2 regions of the Comamonas flocculans genome follow, and region 2 is predicted to be linked to the other one. Evidence: riboswitches for the same ligand, from Rfam matches in the RefSeq annotation. Region 2 holds a riboswitch; the other holds the start of a gene.
What was found. A riboswitch is a leader RNA that binds a small molecule or an ion and turns the genes downstream of it on or off. The one in region 2 is predicted to bind S-adenosylhomocysteine.
Positions count from the first base shown of each region.

Region 1: linked by a shared signal. The riboswitch ahead of metH (methionine synthase) and the one ahead of ahcY (adenosylhomocysteinase) in region 2 are both predicted to bind S-adenosylhomocysteine.

Region 1 is NZ_CP042344.1:1,661,872-1,672,922, forward strand. Features, by position in the region: gene sucD (succinate--CoA ligase subunit alpha) at 1-25, shown strand, start outside; gene FOZ74_RS08095 (Stp1/IreP family PP2C-type Ser/Thr phosphatase) at 167-952, shown strand; gene FOZ74_RS08100 (FHA domain-containing protein) at 978-1,580, shown strand; gene FOZ74_RS08105 (MBL fold metallo-hydrolase) at 1,707-2,498, shown strand; gene metH (methionine synthase) at 2,508-5,249, opposite strand; S-adenosyl-L-homocysteine riboswitch at 5,282-5,362, opposite strand; gene FOZ74_RS08115 (GlsB/YeaQ/YmgE family stress response membrane protein) at 5,464-5,715, shown strand; gene FOZ74_RS08120 (glycosyltransferase family 39 protein) at 5,732-7,216, opposite strand; gene FOZ74_RS08125 (hypothetical protein) at 7,267-8,016, opposite strand; gene dinG (ATP-dependent DNA helicase DinG) at 8,021-10,186, opposite strand; gene FOZ74_RS08135 (ATP-binding protein) at 10,350-10,598, opposite strand; gene aptA (omega-aminotransferase AptA) at 10,692-11,051, shown strand, end outside.
Region 2 is NZ_CP042344.1:879,894-890,944, forward strand. Features, by position in the region: gene FOZ74_RS04395 (pyridoxal phosphate-dependent aminotransferase) at 1-506, opposite strand, end outside; gene FOZ74_RS04400 (23S rRNA (adenine(2030)-N(6))-methyltransferase RlmJ) at 595-1,473, shown strand; gene FOZ74_RS04405 (septal ring lytic transglycosylase RlpA family protein) at 1,489-2,169, opposite strand; gene metF (methylenetetrahydrofolate reductase [NAD(P)H]) at 2,169-3,005, opposite strand; gene ahcY (adenosylhomocysteinase) at 3,018-4,445, opposite strand; S-adenosyl-L-homocysteine riboswitch at 4,516-4,597, opposite strand; gene FOZ74_RS04420 (peptide chain release factor 3) at 4,704-6,332, shown strand; gene FOZ74_RS04425 (hypothetical protein) at 6,329-7,768, shown strand; gene FOZ74_RS04430 (DMT family transporter) at 7,784-8,131, shown strand; gene FOZ74_RS04435 (glycosyltransferase family 2 protein) at 8,145-9,107, shown strand; gene FOZ74_RS04440 (acyltransferase family protein) at 9,192-9,401, shown strand; gene FOZ74_RS04445 (HAD-IIB family hydrolase) at 9,398-10,219, shown strand; gene FOZ74_RS04450 (amino acid ABC transporter ATP-binding protein) at 10,262-10,999, opposite strand; gene FOZ74_RS04455 (amino acid ABC transporter permease) at 11,023-11,051, opposite strand, start outside.

The sequences.
Region 1 (11,051 bases), 780 kb from region 2:
GCGCCTGCTCAAGACGCTCATCTGAGCGCTGCGGAACCTGAAGGAGACAAGGCCAGCTGTGCATTCAGCTGGCTTTTTTCGCATGGGGCGGCATGATTTGCAATCTTTTGCAGATCCGGCGCCCGGCGGTGTTACAAACCTCCGTTCATCCAGACCGGCTTGACCGATGCCCTTGCCCCTGACCTACGAGTTTTGCGCGCGCACCGACACAGGCCGGGTGCGCAGCAACAACGAGGACTCGGTGGCCGTGAGCCGCGACGCGCGCATGGTCATCGTGGCCGACGGCATGGGCGGCTACAACGCCGGTGAGGTGGCCAGCGTGATGGCAGTGCAGATCCTGAACCGGGAGCTGCGCAACCGCCTGGTGGCCGCCGGCGGCGCCGCCGACGGAGAGCTGGTGCGCGAGATGCTGGCCACGGGCGTGGAGCGCGCCAATGCCGCGATCTACCAGGCAGCGAAGGCGCATGCCCACTACGCCGGCATGGGCACGACGCTGGTGGCCGGTCTGTTCGGCGACGAGCGGGTCATCATCGGCCACATCGGCGATTCACGCGCCTACCTGTTGCGCGGGCGCCGCCTGAGCCGCCTCACGCGCGACCACACCTGGCTGCAGGAACAGGTGGACAAGGGCGTGATGACGCCGCAGCAGGCGCAGCGCTCGGGCATGCGCAGCCTGCTCACGCGCGCCATTGGCGTGGACCCCAGGGTTCGGCTGGAGATCAACGAATTCCCCGTGCAGGACGCCGATCTGTTCCTGTTTTGCTCCGACGGCCTGACCGACAGCATCGACGACGCCGAGCTGGCCATCTTGCTGCGCGACCCGCTGCCGCTGCCCAGACTTGCCGAGCGACTGATACAGCAGGGCAACGCCCTGGGCGGGCGCGACAACATCAGCGTCCTGCTGGTGCGCGCCATTGAGCCGGGCGCTGCGGCGCCTGGCGATCCCGGATAATTGCGCAAGAGAGAGGAAACATTGCATGCCCAGTCTGGTTTTTCTGCTTGACGGAGCGGTAGTCAAGGAGGTCGAGCTCGTCAAGCCCCGCACGACGCTCGGGCGACGCCCCAACAACGATATCGTCATCGACAACCTCACCGTCAGCGGCGAACACGCGGTGCTGCACATGCAGGGGCATGCGGTGGAGGTCGAAGACCTGCAAAGCACCAACGGCACCTTCGTCAACGGCCAGCCGGTCGAGCGCCAGCTGCTGCGCGACGGCGACCAGATCATCATCGGCAAGTACGAGGTGCGCTTTGCCGACGCGCGCCAGCGCTTTGCCAGCGCGCCGCAGCCGGCGGCGGTAGCGGCGCCGGTATCCGCTCCCCAGAGTGCCCTGGTGCGCGTGCTCACCGGGCCGGGTGCGGGACGCGAGGTGCAGCTGACCAAGGTCGTGACCACGCTGGGCAAGCCCGGCGAGTCGGTGGCCTCCATCACGCACCGCCCGCACGGTTATGTGCTGGCGCAGGTCGACGGCAATACGCCGCCTTCGGTCAACGGGCAGGACGTGGCCGAACCCCGCGCGCTCGCGCACGGCGACCGCATCCGGCTGGCCGACGTGGAGATGGAGTTCACGCTGCGGTGAGGCCTCTTGCGGGCATTCCCCACGGATAATGCCGCCCAGTGCCCGGGCGGCGCGCTGAGCGGTGGCGGGCGCCGGCACGCTGTTTGCAGGCTGTATGGCATGAGCATGAAGTGTGGGTAGCAAACCATGAAGGTAAGCGTGCTGGGATGCAGTGGCTCCATCGCCCGCGGTTGCCGCACGACCGCCTTCCTGCTGGGCGAGCATGTGCTGGTCGACGCCGGCACCGGTGTGGGTGAGCTCAGCGTGGCGCAGATGCGCGCGGTCAGCCACGTCTTTCTGAGCCATTCGCACCTGGACCACATCGCCGCGCTGCCGTTGCTGCTCGATACCGTGGGCAGCCGCCGCGCCGCGCCCCTGCAGGTGTTCGCCTTGCCACAGACCATCGAGGCCTTGCGCCGGCATGTGTTCAACGACGTCATCTGGCCCGACTTCACGCGCATCCCCAGCACCCGGGCGCCCATGGTGCAGCTGCACCCCATCGGCGTGGGCGACGTGCTGGTGGCGGCCGGCATCACGCTGGAGGTGCTGGCCGCGCGCCACAGCGTGCCGGCCGTGGGCTATGCGGCGCGCGGCCAGGGCGCGTGGTGGGTGTTCAGCGGCGACACCGAAGGGCAGGAGCCGGCCTTCTGGCAGCGCGTCAACGCGCTGCAGGCCGAGGCGCCCGGCGTCGGCGCGCTGGTGATCGAAACCGCCTTCAGCGACCGCGAGCAGGTGCTGGCGCGCAAGAGCGCGCACCTGTCGCCTTCCAGCCTGGCGCAGGAGCTGGCCCAGTTGCAGCCCAGGGGGCGCTTCCCGATCTACCTGTCTCACTTCAAGCCCAGCGAGGGAGCAAGCATCCTGGCCGAAGTGCGCGCACTTGAGGCCGATGGGGCGCTGCAGATCATCGACCTGCAGACGGTGGATGAACTGCGACTCTGACGAGCGGTATCAGCCCAGGTTCTGCGCCAGGCGCTGGCGCAACCCGTCCAGGTCCATGCCGCGGCGTGCGGCCATGTCCTGGACCTGGTCCTCGCCGATCTGGCCGACGCTGAAGTAGGTCGATTCCGGGTGCGCCAGGTAGAAACCGCTGACGCTCGAGGGCGGGATCATCGCGAAGCTGTCGGTCACCTCGATGCCGACTTCGGGTGCATCCAGCGTGGCAAACAGCGTGCTCTTGACCGTGTGGTCGGGGCAGGCCGGATAGCCCGGCGCCGGGCGGATGCCCTGGTACTTTTCGGCGATCATCGCGTCGCGATCCAGAGCTTCATCCTTGGCATAGCCCCAGAGGTCGCGGCGCACCCGTGCATGCAGGCATTCGGCGAACGATTCGGCCAGGCGGTCGCACAGCGCCTTGAAGGTGATGTTGGAATAGTCGTCGAGCTGCGCGAGGAATTCCTGCTCCTTCTTCTCCGCCCCTATGCCGGCCGTCACCGCGAACATGCCGGCATAGTCCTTGATGCCTGACTCTTTGGGGGCCACGAAGTCGGCCAGGCAGCGGCTGGGGCGCATCACGCCATTGACCGGTGTCTTTTCGGTCTGCTGGCGCAGGCCGTACCAGGTCATCAGGACCTCGGTGCGCGACTCGTCGGTATAGAACTCGATGTCGTCGCCCACGCGGTTGGCCGGATACAGCCCGATCACGCCGTTGGCCTGCACCCAGCGGCCTTCGACGATCTTCTTGAGCATGGCCTGGCCGTCGGCGAATACCTTGCGCGCCTCCTCGCCCACCACCTCGTCCTGCAGGATGCGCGGGTAGCCGCCCGCCAGGTCCCAGGTCTGGAAGAACGGTCCCCAATCGAGGTACTTGATGATTTCGGCCAGGTCGAAATTCACGAAGGTGCGTCGCCCCAGCACCCGCGGCGCCGTGGGCCTGAAATGCGTGAAGTCCACCGGCGTGGCATTGGCGCGCGAGCGCTCCAGCGACCACAGGGGCACGCGCTTCTTCTTGGCGTGCAGCTCGCGCACGTGGGCGTAGTCGGTCTGGATCTCGGCCAGGTAATCGGCGCGCCCCTCACCCAGCAGGCTCTGCGCCACGCCCACGCTGCGCGAGGCGTCGGGCACGTAGATCACCGGTCCGTCGTATTTGGGCGCAATCTTCACCGCGGTGTGCACGCGCGAGCAGGTGGCGCCCCCGATCAGCAGCGGAATCTGCCGGCTGGTGAAGTACTCGTCCTTGTTCATCTCGGCGGCCACGTGCTGCATCTCTTCAAGGCTGGGCGTGATCAGGCCCGAGACGCCGACCATGTCGGCCTGCAGCTCCTTGGCCTTGGCCAGCAGCTCGTGCGAAGGCACCATCACTCCGAGATTGACCACCTCGAAGTTGTTGCATTGCAAGACCACGGTGACGATGTTCTTGCCGATGTCGTGCACGTCGCCCTTGACGGTGCACACCACCACCTTGCCCTTGCTGGAGATGTCGATGCCGGCCGCCTTTTGCGCCTCTTTCTCGGCCTCGATATAGGGTACGAGGTGGGCGACGGCCTGCTTCATCACGCGCGCGCTCTTGACCACCTGGGGCAGGAACATCTTGCCCGCGCCGAACAGGTCGCCGACGACGTTCATGCCATCCATCAACGGCCCCTCGATCACCGCCAGCGGGCGGGCGCCGCCCTGCACGCAGATCTGCTGGTAGGCCTCCTCGGTGTCGGCCACGATGAAGTCGGTGATGCCGTGCACCAGCGCATGCGTGAGGCGCTCGCCCACCGGCGCCGGCGCATCGGGAGTGCCGCGCCACTCCAGCTTCTTGCCCTCGTCGCGCGCGGCGCCCTTGGCGCTTTCGGCAATTTCCAGCAGGCGCTCGGCCGCGTCGGGGCGGCGGTTGAGCACCACGTCTTCCACGCGCTCGCGCAGCTCGGGCTCCAGGTCGTCGTAGACGCCGATCATTCCGGCGTTGACGATGCCCATGTCCAGCCCCGCCTTGATCGAGTGGTAGAGAAAGACCGTGTGGATGGCCTCGCGCACCGGGTCGTTGCCGCGAAACGAAAAGCTCACGTTGGAGATGCCGCCCGAGACCTTGGCGCCCGGCAGGTTCTGCTTGATCCAGCGCGTGGCCTCGATGAAGTCGATGCCGTTTCGCGCGTGCTCCTCGATGCCGGTGGCGATGGGAAAGACGTTGGGGTCGAAGATGATGTCCTCGGGCGGGAAGCCGACTTCGTCGACCAGGATGCGGTAGGCGCGCTCGCAGATCTCGATGCGCCGCGCCAGCGTATCGGCCTGACCCTGCTCGTCGAAGGCCATCACGACGGCGGCAGCGCCGTAGCGCTTGACGAGGCGCGCGTGCTGCTTGAACTCCTCCACGCCCTCCTTCATGCTGATGGAGTTGACGATGCCCTTGCCCTGCAGGCACTGAAGGCCGGCCTCGATCACCTCCCACTTGGAGGAATCGACCATCACCGGCACCTTGGCGATGTCGGGCTCGGAGCCGAGCATGCGCAGGAAGCGCACCATCGCGGCCTTGCCGTCGAGCATGGCCTCGTCCATGTTCACGTCGATGATCTGCGCGCCGTTTTCCACCTGCTGGCGCGCCACCGACAGCGCCTCTTCGTACTGCTCGGCGATGATCATGCGCGCGAACGCCTTGGAGCCGGTGACGTTGGTGCGTTCGCCGACGTTGACGAACAGCGAATCGTCGTCGATGAACACCGGCTCCAGGCCGGAGAGCTTCATGGGAGGGGGGGCAGCGACAGACATCGATCTCACCTGCGCGGAACGTGCGCGACGTAAACAGGTGAGCGCCGTTGGAGGAAATCCGCGTTTTCAAGCCTGACGGGCACGAATGGCCCGCTGCAGCGCTCCTTGAAAAGGTTAGGCAATTTTATCGATGAGTGGCGCGCGCTGCAGTGCAGGGGCCAATGAGGCGCCGTAAGATGCCTCATCGTTTTGCCAGACATCACAAGGCCTCATCATGCTCAGCTTGCTTGGAACCGCGCTTATCGGACTCGTCGTCGGCTTCATCGCCCGGGCCATCAAACCCGGGAACGACAAGATGGGCTGGATCATGACCTGCGTGCTGGGCATCGCGGGCTCGTTCGCCGCCACCTATGCAGGGCAGGCCCTGGGGTGGTACCAGGTGGGGCAGTCGGCGGGCTGGATCGCCTCGGTGGTCGGAGCGATCGTGCTGCTGTTGATTTACGGCCTCCTGCGCAGGAAATCCTGATCGACCCGCGCGAGTCTCATCGCGCGCAAGCCGCGGGCACGTAGGCGCGCCAGTGCAGTGTCCAGGGCTCGCCGTCATGGGGCCAGCGCAACTGCCATTGGCCGCCGTGCCAGGAGCCATCGGCGGGAAGCCGATCCATCAGCGCCGCATGCCCTGACGGGTCATCGCCCGTCTGCCACAGCCATAGCCCACCGCGCGTTCGCAGGCGCTCCGGAGTGACCCAGGGGGATAAACGGGCGTCGCCGCCGATCAGGACCGACGGGCCGCTCGCCCGGGTGGCCGCGACCAGGCCCGACAGCCAGTCGTCTCCGGCCACGACGTCCAACGGGCAGTGGCTGAGCTTTTGCCAGGTGCGCTGGGCATTTTGCGCCAGGGCCGCCTGCGGCCAATCGGTACGCGCGGGGCGCTGGCGCCACTGGGCGCCGTAGGCCAGGGCCAGGCCGCTCAAGACCGAAACGGACACCAGCCAAAGCGCCAGTCCGCGCAACAAGCGGGGCCGTGCCGGGGCCAGCCAGGACTGGGGCCAAAGAGCCATCAGCAGCATTGCGCTGAAGGCCCACATCGGCACGCCCCACATGCCGCGCAAACGCGCACCCGTGACCACGCCAAGCAAGGTGACCAGCACGCCCGATCCCAGGGCCAGCGTCAGCACGTACCCTGGCCAGCGGCAGTGCCATCGCCACTGCGCCGCGCCCGCGCGCCTTGCACCCGATAGCGCCAGCAGGGCGATCACCGCCAGAGGCAGGTGGTTCAAGACTTGCGTGCCCAGGAAGCCAAGGGCCGCCCAGCGAGGATGGGCCGTGGTGGCCTCGGCGCGCGCGCTGGCATAGGCCATGGGAAGCCAATCGGTTTGCCACAGCCAATATAGATGCGGGGCAAACACCGCCAGCCCGACCAGCGCCGCCAGATACGGCCCGGGCTGCGAAAAGACCTGTCGCCGCGCGAACAGCAGGTACAGCCCCTGTACCGCCAGCAGAATCGCCACGGAATATTTGGTCAGCATGCCCAGCCCGGCGCACAGCCCCCACAGCAGCCAATCGCGCCGACGTCCGTCCTGCAGCGCCGCCAGCAGGCTGTAGCCCAGGGCCGCCCACAAGGGCATTTGCGCGATGTTGTGGTTGAATTCCAGCGCTGGCCGTGTGTAGTAGGCCACCGCCATGGTCAGCGCGGCGGCCAGGAAAGCGCGCTCACGATCCATCACGCGCAGGGCCGTGCGCCATACCAGCCACAGCGTCAGCGCGATGCATAGCTGACTCAGCAGAAACGGACCGGTCTTTCCCAGCAGCATGTGGAACACATGCAGCACCCAGGGGGCCAGGGGCGGGTGCTTGTAATAACCCCATTGCCATTCGCGGCCCCAGGTCAGGCTTTCGGTCACGTCCAGGGGAAGGCTGTCTATCAGCAGGGGCGGCAGCACGGACCACGCCAACAGGTACAACGAGGCAAGCACGCAGCAGGCGTACCCGGCAAGGAACAGGCGCGATCCGGCGGTCGATCTCATGGATGACGTCTACCGGATTGGCGTGGGCGCATGGGTGGCTTGAGCGTTCATCAACGCACCGGCAGGAACTGCAGCAGCCCCGCGCCCAGCAGGCTCTGCACGTAGTTGATCGCGGCGCGGCGCATGCGCTCGTCGGCGAGCTGGGCCAGCAGATCCAGGCGCGCGATGATCTTGCCGAATTCGCGCTCGAAGCTCAGGTTGCGCGTGCCGTCGGGTGCGATCTCGTTGGCCAGCAGCAGCGGCTGGCCGCGCGCGTCGCGCCGCTGCGAAAGGATCCAGGCAGCGGTTTCCACGTTGCGCGCGGCGTTGTAGACGTGCTGCGGATCGATGCCGTCGAGCAGGTAGAAGCTCGTCTTGCCGCCGTGCGCCGTGATCAGCATGTCCGCGGTGGCCAGGACGATGGCCGCGACGCGATCCCCGGCGAACTCGCCGGACATGGCGTAGGCCATGGCGTCGATGTCGCGCCGCCCCTGCAGCGGCGCCCACGCCTGGTGCGAATCGATCGCGGTCTGGATGCGCCGCAGTGCCTGCTCGCGGCTGGCGGCGCCTCCCGCGCGCCACTGCGAGGGGTTGCGCCGGTAGAGCTTGTCGGCCAGGCGCATCAGGCTCCGCAGGTTCTCGTGCATGGCAAGCGTCGCCGCGCGGTTGAGTTCGGATTGCGCCAGTTCGCCCTGGCTGGCCGGGGCGCCATGGACCTCGCCGCGCGTCGTCGGCGCGGGGCTGGAGCAGCCCAGCAGCAGCGCGGCGGCCATCAGGGCCAGTCCGTGGCCGAAGTGATGAAGGCGTCGCGCGACGTGCATGGGGTCATTCGGATGCGTCGGCCAGTGCGGGGCGTTCGAGCAGCGTGAAGGCGGGCAGGCCGCGCAGCAGGCGGCGGCCGTAGCCGGTGTGCAGCAGGCGCTTGTCGTAGCAGGTCACCTGCGCGTGATCGTCCTCGCTGCGGATCGCGCGGCCCACCCATTGCGCCAGCCGCATGGCGGTGGCGGGCACGACGAGGTCCATGAAGGGGTCGCCGCCGCTGGCGCGCAGCCATTCGGCGCGCGCCTCGTCCACGGGTTCGTCGGGCGGGCTGAAGGGCAGCTTGGTGATGAAGAGCGATTCGCACAGCCGCCCCGGCAGGTCCAGCCCCTCGCCAAACGACTGCAGACCGAAGATGATGGACGCGAGGCCGCCCGTCACGCGCTCGCGGTGCTTCGCCAGCAGTTTCAGCCGCGGCAGCTGTCCCTGCACCAGCACCGTGGCGCGCAGCGCGTGCGGCAGCTGCTCCACGGCCTGGCGCATCTGCTCGCGCGAGGTGAACAGCACCAGCGCGCCGCTTTGCACCCGCGCGAGGTCCTGCAGCAGGGCCTCGATCATCTGCCGGGTGAAGAGCGCCACTTCGCGCGGCGCGGCGAGCGTGCCGCCGGCCGTCAGGGTGCCCTGGCGGGGGTAGTCGAAGGGGCTGGCGACCTGCAGGGCCGTCACGTCCGGGCAATCGGCCAGACCGGCTTCGCGCAGGAAGAAGTCGAAGCTGCCGCAGCTGGCGAGCGTGGCCGAGGTCAGCACCGCCGCGCGCACCGATGACCACAAGTGCGTGGCGAGCGCCGCGCCGGGCAGCAGGGGGCTGGCGTGCGCGCGCACCACGATGGCGCCGCCGTCGCTGTGCAGGGTGAACCACTTGGCCGCCGGGGCGCCGCCTTCGCCGGGCTCCTGCAGCAGCAGGGAAGCGGTCGCGTGCACGGCTTCGAGCCGGGGTGCGAGCTGGCCCACCTGGGCATACAGCTGCGACAGGCGCCGTGCGTCGTGCGGTTCCTCGCGGATGTGTTCGCGCAAGGCCTTGGAGATGGCGCGCAGGCCCTCCAGAAAGTCGCCAGCGTGTTGCAGCACCTGGGCGAGTGCCGTGGACAGTGCCTCGGGCAGCTGCCCCTGCGGCACGCGCGCGCGGTGGCTGGCGCCGTGGCCAGGCGTGCGGGCCGCGGTGTCCCGCAGCGGCGCGCCGTACAGGTCGATGACGAGGCGCTCGGTGTCCTGCAGGGCCACGCGCAAGCGGCTGCTGCTGGCCGCCACGTCGCTGCCGTCGTCCACCCGCACCTGGGTGCCCACGCGCAGCGCGCGGGCGGCGAGCTGCTGCAGCCAGGCCAGGCGCGAGACGTCCATCTCGCAGGCGAACTGCGCCAGCGCGGTTTTCGGCAGGTGATGGGCCTCGTCGATGATGAGCAGGCAGTTGTCCAGGTCGGGCAGCAGCCGCGCGCCGATGGAGGACAGCAGCAGGTCGTGGTTGGCCACGATCACCTGCGCCGCCACCAGCTCCTTGCGGCGCTCGTAATAGGTGCAGACGGAAAACAGCGGGCAGTGCCGGCCGGTGCAGGTGTGCGCCACGGCGGCCACCGGCGCCCACAGCGCGGGGTCGGGCGGCGTCGCGAGCTGGTCGCGGTCGCCGTCCCACTGGCCGCTGGCCAGGTCGTCGGCCAGGCCCTTGTAGAACGCGCCGCGCGACGGTGCGGACTCCGCATCGCCGGGCGCGGCCTCGTCCGGGAAGAGGCCGTCTTCCTGGGCGGGATCGTCCCCCGCCAGGCGTTCGAGCTTGAGCTTGCAGACATAGCGCGCGCGCCCCTTGGCCAGGGCAAAGGTGAAGGGCTGGGGCAGGGCGGCGGCCAGCGCGGGCAGGTCCTTGTGCACGAGCTGCTCCTGCAGCGCCACGGTGGCGGTGGCGATCAGCACCCGCGTGCCGCGCGCCAGCGCCATCTGGATCGCGGGCGCGGCGTAGGCGAGCGACTTGCCCACGCCGGTGCCGGCTTCGATGACGGCGATGGCGCGTTGGGCGCTCTCGCCGTCGTCCACCTCACGTCGCAGCTGCGCCTGCGCCAGGGTCTGCGCCACCTGCCGCGCCATCTCCCGCTGGCCCGCGCGCGCGCGCAGGCCCGGCGTCGACGCGACCACGGCGTCGAACTGCCGCAGGGCCTCGGCGTCAAGGGAAGAGCCTGGCGTCAACGAACTGTCCGCGGGAAACACATGACCGGGATGCTAAGGCAAGGCAGAACACTCTTTTCGCGTGCCCGCCATTTCACCCTGAAGCCGCGTGCCCGGCATGGCGCCCGCGTGTCCGGTTTTGTCCGGACCAGTGCAGGTGACCGCGAAGACGCCTGGGTCTGTGTCAGTTCGGAGGATTGCGGCGCACCATGGCGATGGCATCGAAGGGGCAGCGCACGGCACACAGGGCGCAGCCCGTGCAGGCGTCGGCGTCGTCCAGGAAGGAGCGCTTGGCCGCGCCCGGCACTTCCTCCAGAGGGTGCAGCGAAAGCACGTGCGGCGGGCATGCCGCCACGCACCAGCCGCAGCCGGTGCAGCGCTCCAGATCGATGGCCGGTATGGCCTTGAAGGCCCCTGACATGCGTGCGAGCATGCCACGGCGCACAATGTCGACACCGGATCAACGTTTTCGCGGTGGCGTGCCTTGCGCGGGCCCGCCCCGAGGTTTGACCACAGGAGAACCGCCATGAATTTCGCCGTGATGGATGAAGCCCCCGCATCCGCCGCCACGCCTCGCCGCGATGCGGCGTGGCTGCAGGCGCACTGGATGCCGTTTTCGGCCAACCGCGACTTCAAGGCGCAGCCGCGCATGATCGTGAGCGGCCAGGGCGCCTACTACACCGATGCCGACGGCCGCAAGATCTTCGACGGCCTCTCGGGCCTGTGGACCACGGGCCTGGGGCACGGCCGCAAGGAGATCACCCAAGCCGTGAGCCAGGCGGTGGGCACGCTGGACTACGCGCCCGCGTTCCAGTTCGGCCACCCCGCGTCGTTCGAGCTGGCCAACCGCATCAAGGCGCACATGCCCGAGGGCCTGGACTACGTG
Region 2 (11,051 bases):
TTGTTCGGTGAATTGAGCACCAGCAGCCGGGTGCGCGGCGTGATCGCCGCCAGCAGCTCGGGCAGGTCCAGCGCCCAGGCGCCATCGGCCCGCGGCTTGAGCGCCACGCAGCGCACCCGTGCGCCCATGATCTGCGGCTGCCCGACGAGGTTGGGCCAGACGGGCGTGAGCACCACCACCTCGTCGCCCGCGTCGACCAGCACCTGCACGGCCAGCATCAGCGCGTTCACGCCGCCGGAGGTGATGGCGATGCGCTCGGCCGCCACCGGCGCGTGCAGGCCGCTCACATAGGCCGCCAGCGCCTCGCGCAGCGCGGGCAGGCCCAGGTTGTGGGTGTAGAAGGTCTCGCCCGCCTGCAGCGAGGCCATGGCCGCGGCGCGGACCGCCTCGGGCGTGGCCTCATCGCTCTCGCCAAACCAGAAGGGCAACACCTCGGGCCTGCCCATGCCCAGGTTGGCCACCTCGCGTATCTGCGAAGCCTGCAGCTCCAGTATCGTCTTGCGCATGCGTCCCTTTCCGGCAAAGGCGAAGCATCGCACATCGGCCCTGCTCGCGCGCCGTCCCCGAGACCGCTGCAGCTACCATTGCGCCCCTATGTTCAGCTACCGCCACGCCTTTCACGCCGGCAACCACGGCGACGTGCTCAAGCACGCCGTGCTCATCGCCTGCCTGCGCCACCTCACGCACAAGGAGACCGGCCTGACGGTGATAGACACCCACGCGGGCGCCGGCCTGTACCGGCTAGATGGCGACTATGCGCGCACCAGCGGCGAGGCCGTTGACGGCGTCCTGCGCCTGGCGCAGGCCGCTGGGCTGGCGCCCTTGCTGCAGGATTATCTGGAGGTGGTGCGCAGCTTCAACCCCCAGGGCGGATTGCGCATCTACCCGGGCTCGCCCTTCATCAGCCAGCGCCTGCTGCGCCCGCAAGACCGCCTGCGCCTGTTCGAGATCCACCCCAGCGACCTGCCCACGCTGGTGCGCAACGTGGCGCAGCTGCAGGCCGAGCGGCAGATCAGCGTGCTCTCCGAAGATGGTTTTGAGGGCATCAAGAAATTGTTGCCCCCGCAGCCCCGCCGCGCTTTGCTGCTCTGCGACCCGAGCTATGAATTGAAGAGCGACTACGCGCGCGTGCACGGTCTGCTGCAAGAGGGGCTCAAGCGCTTTGCCACGGGCTGCTATGCCATCTGGTACCCGGTGATTGCGCGCCCCGAGGCGCACGAACTGCCGCGGCGCCTGAAGGCGCTGGCCACGCGCGCGGGCAAGCCCTGGCTGCATGCCAGCCTGACCGTGAAGTCGGCACGCGTGCGCCGGCGCGAGGACGGCAGCGAGCAGCGCCCGGGTCTGCCGGGCAGCGGCATGTTCCTGGTCAATCCACCCTATACCCTGCAGGCCCAGCTGCAGGTGGCCCTGCCGGCGCTGGCCCGCCTGCTGGCGCAGGACGGGCACGCCGGCCATCTGCTGGAAGCCGGCTGAGCCGGGCCCGCCGTATCACCGCCGGGCAGCGGGCGGCGCCGGCGCAGCGCCCAGCGCGGGCACGCAGCCGCTGCCGTCTTCATCCACCTGCCACAGCTGCACCGCCTTGATGCCCAGACCGGTCATGCCGAGCTCGCGCGCCGCCGCCTGACTCAGGTCCACCACCCGCTCGCCATTGCCCGAGAACGGCCCGCGGTCGTTGATGCGCACCAGCACCGCCTTGCCGTCGGCCAGGCTGCGCACGCACACCCGGGTGCCAAACGGCAAGGTACGGTGCGCGGCGGTGAAGTCCAGCCGGTCGAAGCGCTCGCCGCTGGCGGTGCGCCGCCCGTTCAGGCCCGGCCCGTACCATGAAGCCAGGCCTTCGTCGAGCAGCAGCGCGTCGGCTGCCTCGTCATCGTCCGGCTCGGGCGGCTCGGGTGCCGTCCGCCGCGCCTGCGCCCCGGGTGCGGCCTGCACGGCGAGCGCGGTTTGCGCCGCCGCCTGGTCCGCCAGCGCGGGCGCCGAGGGTGGGCTTTCTGCGGTGCGCGGGGCCGGCATCGGCGCGTTCGCGGCCGCATCCAGCCCGGACGCAGCGCGCGGCGTATCTGGCGCCTGCGGCACGGGCACACCTTGTGGCGCGACGGCGCAGGCCGCGAGCAGCAGGGCCAGCCATGCCAGGCCGGCGCTGCGCCGCCCGCCGCGCCCGCCGGGCATCAGCCTCGCCCCAGCCCCAGGCGGCGGCACAGCTCCAGCGTCGCCGCACTCTGGTTCATGGTGTAGAAGTGCAGCGCCGGCGCACCGCCGGCCACCAGGCGTTCACACAGGCGCGCCACCACATCCAGGCCAAAGGCGCGTATGCTGGCCACATCGTCACCCAAGCCTTGCAGGCGCAGGCGCAACCAGCGCGGCACCTCGGCGCCGCAGGCGTCGGAAAAGCGCAGCAGCTGGGTGGAGCCCAGGATGGGCATGATGCCGGGCACGACGGGCAGCTGCAGCCCTGCGGCGCGCACCTCGTCGACGAAGCGGAAATAGGCGTCGGCATTGAAGAAGTACTGCGTGATCGCGGAATCGGCGCCGGCCTGCACCTTGGCGGCGAAGGCCTTGAGGTCCGACTCGGGCGAGCGCGCCTGCGGATGCATCTCGGGGTAGGCGGCAACCTCGATCTGAAAGTCTCGCCCGGTCTCGGCGCGGATGAAGGCCACCAGGTCGCTGGCGTACTGAAATTCCCCGCCCGTGCCGTAGCCGCTGGGCAGGTCGCCGCGCAAGGCGATGAGCCGCTTCACGCCCATGGCACGCAGCTGCGCGAGTTGTGCGCGCACGCCCGCGCGCGTGGCGCCGATGCAGGAAAAGTGCGAGGCGGCGGCCACGCCCTCGCCCAGTATCTCCTGTACCGTGGCGAAGGTGCCCGCCTGGGTGGACCCACCCGCGCCGTAGGTGACGGAGCAGAACTCGGGCGCCAGCGCATAGAGCTGCTGGCGCACCGCGCGCAGCTTGTTCACGCCTTCGGGCGTCTTGGGTGGGAAGAACTCGAAACTGAGGGGTACAGCCATGGCGCTGCACCCTCAATAACGGTAGGCGTCGGATTTGTACGGCCCCTCCACGGGCACGTTGATGTAGGCCGCCTGCTCCGGCGTGAGCGTGGTGAGCTCAACGCCCAGCTTCCTGAGCTGCAGGCGCGCCACCTTCTCGTCGAGCAGCTTGGGCAGCACGTAGACCTTGCCCGGCTCGTACGCATCGGGCCTGGTGAAGAGCTCGATCTGCGCCAGCGTCTGGTTGGCAAAGCTCGAACTCATCACATAGCTCGGGTGGCCAGTTGCGCAGCCCAGGTTCACCAGGCGCCCCTTGGCCAGCAGCGTGATGCGGTGACCGTCGGGGAAGATGATGTGGTCCACCTGCGGTTTGACCTCTTCCCACTGGTATTTTTCCAGCGAGGCCACGTCGATCTCGTTGTCGAAGTGGCCGATGTTGCAGACGATGGCCTCGTTCTTCATCGCCGCCATGTGCTCGTGGCGGATCACGTCCTTGTTGCCCGTCGTCGTCACGAAGATGTCGGCCTTGTCGGCGGCGTATTCCATGGTCACGACCTTGTAGCCCTCCATCGCCGCCTGCAGCGCGTTGATCGGGTCGATCTCGGTCACCCAGACCTGCGCGCGCAGGGCGGCGAGGGCCTGCGCGCAGCCCTTGCCCACGTCGCCATAGCCGGCGACCAGCGCCACCTTGCCGGCGATCATCACGTCGGTCGCGCGCTTGATGCCGTCCACCAGCGACTCGCGGCAGCCGTAGAGGTTGTCGAACTTGGATTTGGTGACCGAATCGTTGACGTTGATCGCACGGAACAGCAGCGTGCCCTTGGCCGACATGTCGTTGAGGCGGTGCACGCCGGTCGTGGTCTCTTCGGTCACGCCGATGATGTCAACACTCTTGCGCGTGTACCAGCCGGGGTCTTGCGCCAGTTTGGCCTTGATCGCGGCGTAGAGCACGCGCTCTTCCTCGCTCGTGGGGTGGGCGAGCACCGAGGCGTCCTTCTCGGCGCGCTGGCCCAGGTGCATCAAGAGCGTGGCGTCGCCGCCATCGTCCAGGATCATGTTCGGGCCTTCGCCCTTGGCGCCCTTGGTGCCGAACTCGAAGATGCGGTGGGTGTAATCCCAGTAGTCGGCCAGGCTCTCGCCCTTGACCGCGAACACCGGCGTGCCGCCTTCGGCAATCGCCGCGGCCGCGTGGTCCTGGGTGGAAAAGATGTTGCACGAAGCCCAGCGCACCTCGGCGCCGAGCGCCCTCAAGGTCTCGATCAGCACGGCGGTCTGTATCGTCATGTGCAGGCTGCCGGCAATGCGCGCGCCCTTCAGGGGCTGACTGGCCGCGAACTCCTCGCGGATCGCCATCAGGCCGGGCATTTCGGTTTCGGCGATGGCAATCTCGCGCCGGCCCCAGCCGGCCAGGGAGATATCGGCGATCACGTGATCGGGCGTGGCGGAGAGAACAGCGCTCATGGTGTGGTCCTTCAAATGAAACGATCCACGCCGCCAGCATCTGGAATCACGATTCACCGCACCGGCACAGCGTGGGTGAGCGTCGTTGCAAAGGGGGAGTTTCCGAGCCTCGCGCCCCGCGTGCTGGGGGTGCTGCAACGCTCCTCGGAGAAGGGGCAAATTATACGGAACGCCTAAAATCGCGGGCTTTCGGGGCGGGCCTTGGCCCGCCATCGCCTTGTCGCGGCGCACTGCGCGCAGCCTCCACACCCAATACCCGTGTCCTTCGCCTCAGAAACCCGGCGCCGCCGTACCTTTGCCATCATCTCCCACCCCGACGCCGGCAAGACCACGCTGACGGAAAAGCTGCTGCTGTTCTCCGGCGCGATCCAGATCGCCGGCGCGGTCAAGGGCCGCAAGGCCAGCCGCCACGCCACCTCCGACTGGATGGAGATCGAAAAGCAACGCGGCATCTCGGTGGCTTCCAGCGTGATGCAGATGAGCTGGCGCGATCACGTCATCAACCTGCTCGATACCCCCGGCCACAAGGATTTTTCCGAGGACACCTACCGCGTGCTCACCGCCGTCGACTCGGCCCTGATGGTGATCGACGCGGCCAACGGCGTGGAGGCGCAGACGCGCCGCCTGATCGAGGTCTGCCGCCAGCGCGATACGCCCATCATCACCTTCGTGAACAAGATGGACCGCGAGGTGCGCGACGCGCTCGACATCCTCGACGAGGTGGAGCGCGAACTGGGCATGCCCTGCTGCCCCGTCACCTGGCCCGTGGGCCACGGCAAGAGCTTCGGCGGCATCATCGACCTGCGCACCCAGACCATGACCGTCTTTCAGGCCGGCACGGAAAAACGCCCGCAGGACTTCGAGGTCATCCCCTTGAGCGAAACCGGGACGCTGCGCCGGCGCTTTGGCAGCGCCTTTGACGAGGCGCTGGAGAGCATGGAGCTGGCGGTGGGGGCGTCGGCCGAATGGAACCATGAGCAGTTTCTGGCCGCCAAGCTCACCCCGGTGTTCTTCGGCTCGGGCGTGAACAACTTCGGCGTGCAGGAGGTGCTCAATGCCGTGGTGGACATGTCGCCCCCTCCGGGCCCACGCCTGGCCTACCGGGAAGTGAACCACCAGCGCGAGGAGGTCACCATCCGCCCCGAAGACCCCGGTTTCGCCGGCGTGGTCTTCAAGGTGCAGGCCAACATGGACGCCAACCACCGCGACCGCATCGCCTTCGTGCGCATCGCCTCGGGCAAGTACACGCCGGGCATGAAGATGCGCGTGCAGCGCACCGGCAAGGAGCTGCGCCCCACCAGCGTCGTCACCTTCATGAGCCAGCGCCGCGAGGCGGTGCAAGAGGCCTACGCGGGCGACATCATCGGCTTTACCATCCACGGCGGCGTGCAGCTGGGCGACTCCATCACCGACGGCCCGGCGCTGCAGTTCACCGGCCTGCCCTTCTTTGCTCCAGAGATGTTCATGACCGTGGTGCTCAAGAACCCGCTGCGCACCAAACAGCTGCAGCAGGGCCTGATGCAGCTGGGCGAGGAAGGTGCGATCCAGGTCTTCAAGCCCGACGCCGGCGGCAACATGCTGCTGGGCGCCGTCGGCCAGCTGCAATTCGAGGTAGTGCAGCACCGCCTGAAGACCGAGTACGACTGCGACGTGCGCCTGGAGGGCTGCCAGTACACCGGCGCGCGCTGGATCACGGCCGACACCCCCGCCGAGCTGCGCCAGTTCGAGGACGCCTACCCCCTGCGCATGGCCCGCGACGCGGCCGACGCGCTGGCCTACCTGTGCACCAGCCCGTATGACGTGCGCCTGGCGCAGGAGCGGTTTCCGAAGATCCACTTTCACCCGCTGCGCGAGCATGCGGGGTTGGCGTTGCAGGGACGCTCATGATGCCGTCTTCATTGCCCCGTCAAGGGGGTGCCGAAAGGCTGCGCATCATTCGGATTTATCTTTGCACGACCCTGATTTTATTATTGGCATACGGCATCTGGTATGCCGGCGTATGGCCGGGGCCGCTGGGTCAGGACGGTTATTCGCTGATCGCCAACATCAACCAGAGCGCTCCCCGGTATACCGGCAAGGATCCGGCATGGCTTTTGTATGCCTTGGCCACCTACGGCCTGAGTCAACGGGTCGAAGTACTTGTGTTGCCCTTGTTGCTGCTTCAGGTCGCTGCCCTGGCGCGCATTATTGGTTGGATTTACGTTCGCAGGTATCCGATCACGGCCACGGCCTTGCTGCTGCTGGTCGCCTGCACACCGCATGTCCTCAACTATGGCAGCAGCTTGTATCCCGATGCGGTCTTCAGTCTGGCCTTCGTTGCGCTGCTGTTTGAGATCTGGCTGATTCTGGGCCATCGACGCCTGAGCACCTGGTCCATCGCATGGCTTGCGATCTTGTTCCCTGCTGCCTGTTATTTCAAGGCGAACGGCATCATCATCTTGCTGCCGATGCTTTATTTGGCAATACGGCTGAAGACAACCTCACGATGGGTAATCGTGGCCATCGTCTTGTCATGGTCGGCAGCCATTCAATGGGGCGGTACGGTGGCTAATCTGGGTCATGGGCACGGCGCACTACGGCCACTCATTCTGTTTGAGACAACCAACTTCATGCAAACGCGGCCGATGAATTTGTGGGAAACGCGCCACATGGTGACCGATCGTACCAAGGAGATCATGCACCGTTACATCAGTCAAGAAGATATTGATAGCCTCTACGATCGCGACTATTGGGACACGTTGTGGCACCTCAATCAGGATCGCGTTCGGTTTCGCGAGATGAGCAGGATTGATTTTCGCCACCTACGATCGGATTTTTTTACCTACAACCTGTGGCGAAACATTCCTGCATTTACCGCCAGTCGAATCAACATATTCCTTGCTTCCGCGCTGGCACAAGGCGGCATGGTCGGTCCGGACAACGCCCGCCATGGCCTCGCCGGCGTCACCACACTCTCAACGTACAACCCCTTTAATTTGAGTTCATTGCCAAATACGCTGAATGAGATTTACGAAACCAGCTACAACTGGCGCTTTGTGCTGTGGAGCCCTTTTGTCGGGATTATTCTCGTGCTGCTGGTTTTCAAACGGGCCCTGCAAGAACGCCATCTGGACGAGCTGGTAATCAGCAGTACGCTGCTGCTTCAATTGGGCGGCATTTTCCTGTTCTCGATTGCCGCGGAATACAGATATCTTCTGGCCTTCTTTTATGCGCCGCTATTGCTGTTTCCCATCAGATTCATTCAGCAGAATCGCGACCCTCTTCCTTGCCAGAAATGTCCGCGGAGTCGCTCGACCAGACAGCCTGTGACGAGCACCCCCTGACTGCAGAAAGCGCCCATGCCAAGCCTGACTGTTTTAGCGACACTGCTTTGCGTCTTTTGCATTTCCGCCGGTCAAATCTTGTTCAAGAAGGCAGCGCTCGCTTTGCCTGCGGACGCCCACACCATGGATTGGGTGTTGAATGGCTGGCTCATTGCATCCCTCGCACTCTACGGTGCCACCACCCTCGGCTGGATCTGGATACTTCGCCACGCCCCGCTGCATCTTGCCTACCCGTTCATGGGCCTGGCTTTCCTGATCGTGCCGACCCTGGCCTGGATGTTTCTGGGAGAGCCGCTGCATTGGCGCACGCTCGCGGGCGGGGCGCTCATCATGGCCGGCGTGGCGCTGGCTTCCACAAGTTGAAGGGCCCCGTCCGATGCGCATCGCCGTCGCCATCCCCTGCTACAAGGTCACCGAGCACGTGCTCGGCGTGATTGCCGCCATCGGCCCCGAGGTGCAGGCCATCTACGCTGTCGATGACGCCTGCCCCGACGGCAGCGGCCGCTTCATCGAAGAGAACAACCGCGATCCCCGGGTGCGCGTGCTCTACCACGCCGAGAACCGGGGTGTCGGCGGCGCAGTCGTGACGGCATACGAAGCGGCCATTGCAGACGGCATGGACGTCGTGGTGAAGGTGGATGGCGACGGGCAGATGAACCCCGCGCTGCTGCCACAGTTTGTACGGCCGATCGCACGTGGCCAGGCCGACTACACCAAGGGCAACCGGTTCTACCGCCCTGAATCGCTGCGTGGCATGCCGCCGGTGCGCCTGTTCGGCAATGCCGTGCTGTCGCTGATGACCAAGTTCAGTTGCGGCTACTGGTCGTCCATGGACCCGACCAATGGTTACACCGCGGTGCACACGGCGGTGCTGCGCAAGCTGCCGCTTCAAAAGCTGGAGCGCCGCTATTTCTTCGAAACGGACATGCTCTACCACCTCAACACCATACGCGCCGTGGTGCACGACGTCCCCATGGATGCGGTGTATGGCGAGGAGGCGTCCAACCTGAAGGTATCGAAGGTGCTGCCCGAGTTCCTGGGCAAGCACGCGGTGCGGCTGGTCAAACGCTACGCCTACCTGTACCTGCTGCGCGACTTCAACATCGGCAGCCTCTACAGCTTGCTCGGCGCCATGCTGTGTCTGGTGGGTGCCGTCTTCGGCGGCGTGCATTGGCTCGACAGTCTGCTCACTGGTCGGGCGGCCAGCAGCGGCACGGTCATGCTCGCCGCCTTGCCGCTGATCATAGGCATCCAGTTCCTGATCGCCTTTCTGCACTACGACGTCAGCAACGTCCCGCGCGATGCCCTGACACCGACGCTGGTGGATGACGAGCGCTGACGCAGCCCTCAGTCAAGGTATGCTGGCCCACAGCGTCATTCGAAGTGATGGCGAGCGCGCGGGTAGCCGCCGCCGGTACCGTGAGTGCTGGTCGCGATCGGGGACGCGTCCTACAGTCTTTATCTGCTGCACACATTCTTGCTCGACGCCAGCGGCCGGTGGCGGTTCCACCTCGACATCCAGTCGCCGCGCCTGCTGCTGGCCTTTCTCATTGCGCTACCCATCGTCATCGTGCTGCTCAGCCTGCTCTGGTATCGCTGGGTGGAGCGCCCTCTGCTGAAGCTGCTTTCGTGAAACCGCTGAACCAATGGCACCCCGGCCCGCTCGCGGGCCTGTTCACCGACATCGACGACACCCTGACCACGGACGGCGCGATCACCGCCGACGCCCTGGCCGCGCTGGGCGATCTGAAAGCCGCGGGGCTGCACCTGATCGCGATCACCGGGCGGCCCGTGGGCTGGAGCGCGCCCTTTGCCACCACCTGGCCGGTGGATGCGATCGTGGCCGAGAATGGCGCCGTGGCGCTCCTGCCTGAGAATAAGGACAAAAATGGCCTTAACCGCCCGCGGGGCGCGCGCCGGCAGCTACGAAAAACATACCAACAAGACGCCGCCACGCGCGCACGTCAGTACGCGCGCATGCAAGAGGTTCTGGCGGCGATAGAGGCTCAGGTGCCGGGCGCGCGGCGGGCGCAGGACTCGGCGGGGCGCGAATGCGACATCGCCATAGACCACAGCGAGTTCACCCACCTGCCCCAGGACGCCATCGACGCATGCGTCGCGATGATGCGCGCGGCGGGCATGAATGCCAGCGTGAGCAGCATCCACATCAACGGCTGGTACGGCAGCCACGACAAGCTCGAGGGCGCGCGCTGGATCGTGCGCGAGCTGCTCGGGCGCGATCTGGATGCAGAGTTGGAGCGCTGGGTCTACGTGGGCGATTCAACCAACGACGAGCGCATGTTCGAGCACTTCGCGCACAGCGTGGGTGTGGCCAACATCGCGCGCTTTCTGCCGCAGCTCAGGCACCTGCCGCGCTACGTGACCCAGGGCGAGCGCGGCGCGGGGTTTGCCGAGCTGGCACGCGTCATTTTGAATAAAAACAGGCTCTAGCCCTTATCCAACAAGCGCAGGCAGCTCTCTTTTCTGAGGGTTTCAACCCTGCAGGATCTTGCTCAGGAAGTCCTTGGTGCGCGGCTGGCGGTTCTCGGGGTGGCCGAAGAATTCCTCCTTGCCGCAGTCTTCCAGGATGTGGCCGCCGACGTCGATGAAGATCACGCGGCTTGCCACCTTGCGCGCGAAACCCATCTCGTGCGTGACCACCATCATGGTCATGCCTTCGCTGGCGAGCTTGACCATGACGTCGAGCACCTCGCCGACCATCTCGGGGTCGAGCGCGCTGGTGGGCTCGTCAAACAGCATCACGATCGGGTCCATCGAGAGCGCGCGCGCGATCGCCACGCGCTGCTGCTGACCGCCCGAGAGCTGGCCGGGAAACTTGTCCTTGTGCGCCATCAGGCCCACGCGGTCGAGCATCTTCAGGCCACGCGCCCTGGCATCGTCGAGCTTGCGCCCCAGCACCTTGACCTGGGCGATCGTCAGGTTCTCGGTGACCGAAAGGTGGGGAAACAGCTCGAAGTGCTGGAACACCATGCCGACCTGGCTGCGCAGCTTGGGCAGATCGGTGCGCGGATCGGTCACCACGGTGCCGTTGACGACGATCTCGCCCTTTTGCACCGGCTCCAGCGCGTTGATGGTCTTGATCAGCGTGGATTTGCCCGAACCCGATGGGCCGCAGACGACGACCACGTCGCCCTTGTCCACGCTCAGGTTGCAGTCGTTGAGCACCTGGATGGCTCCATACCACTTGGAGACGTTCTTCAACTCGATCATGCGGTCGGCCATGCCGGACTCCTTTAGCGGATGATGGCGATCTTGCCGTGGA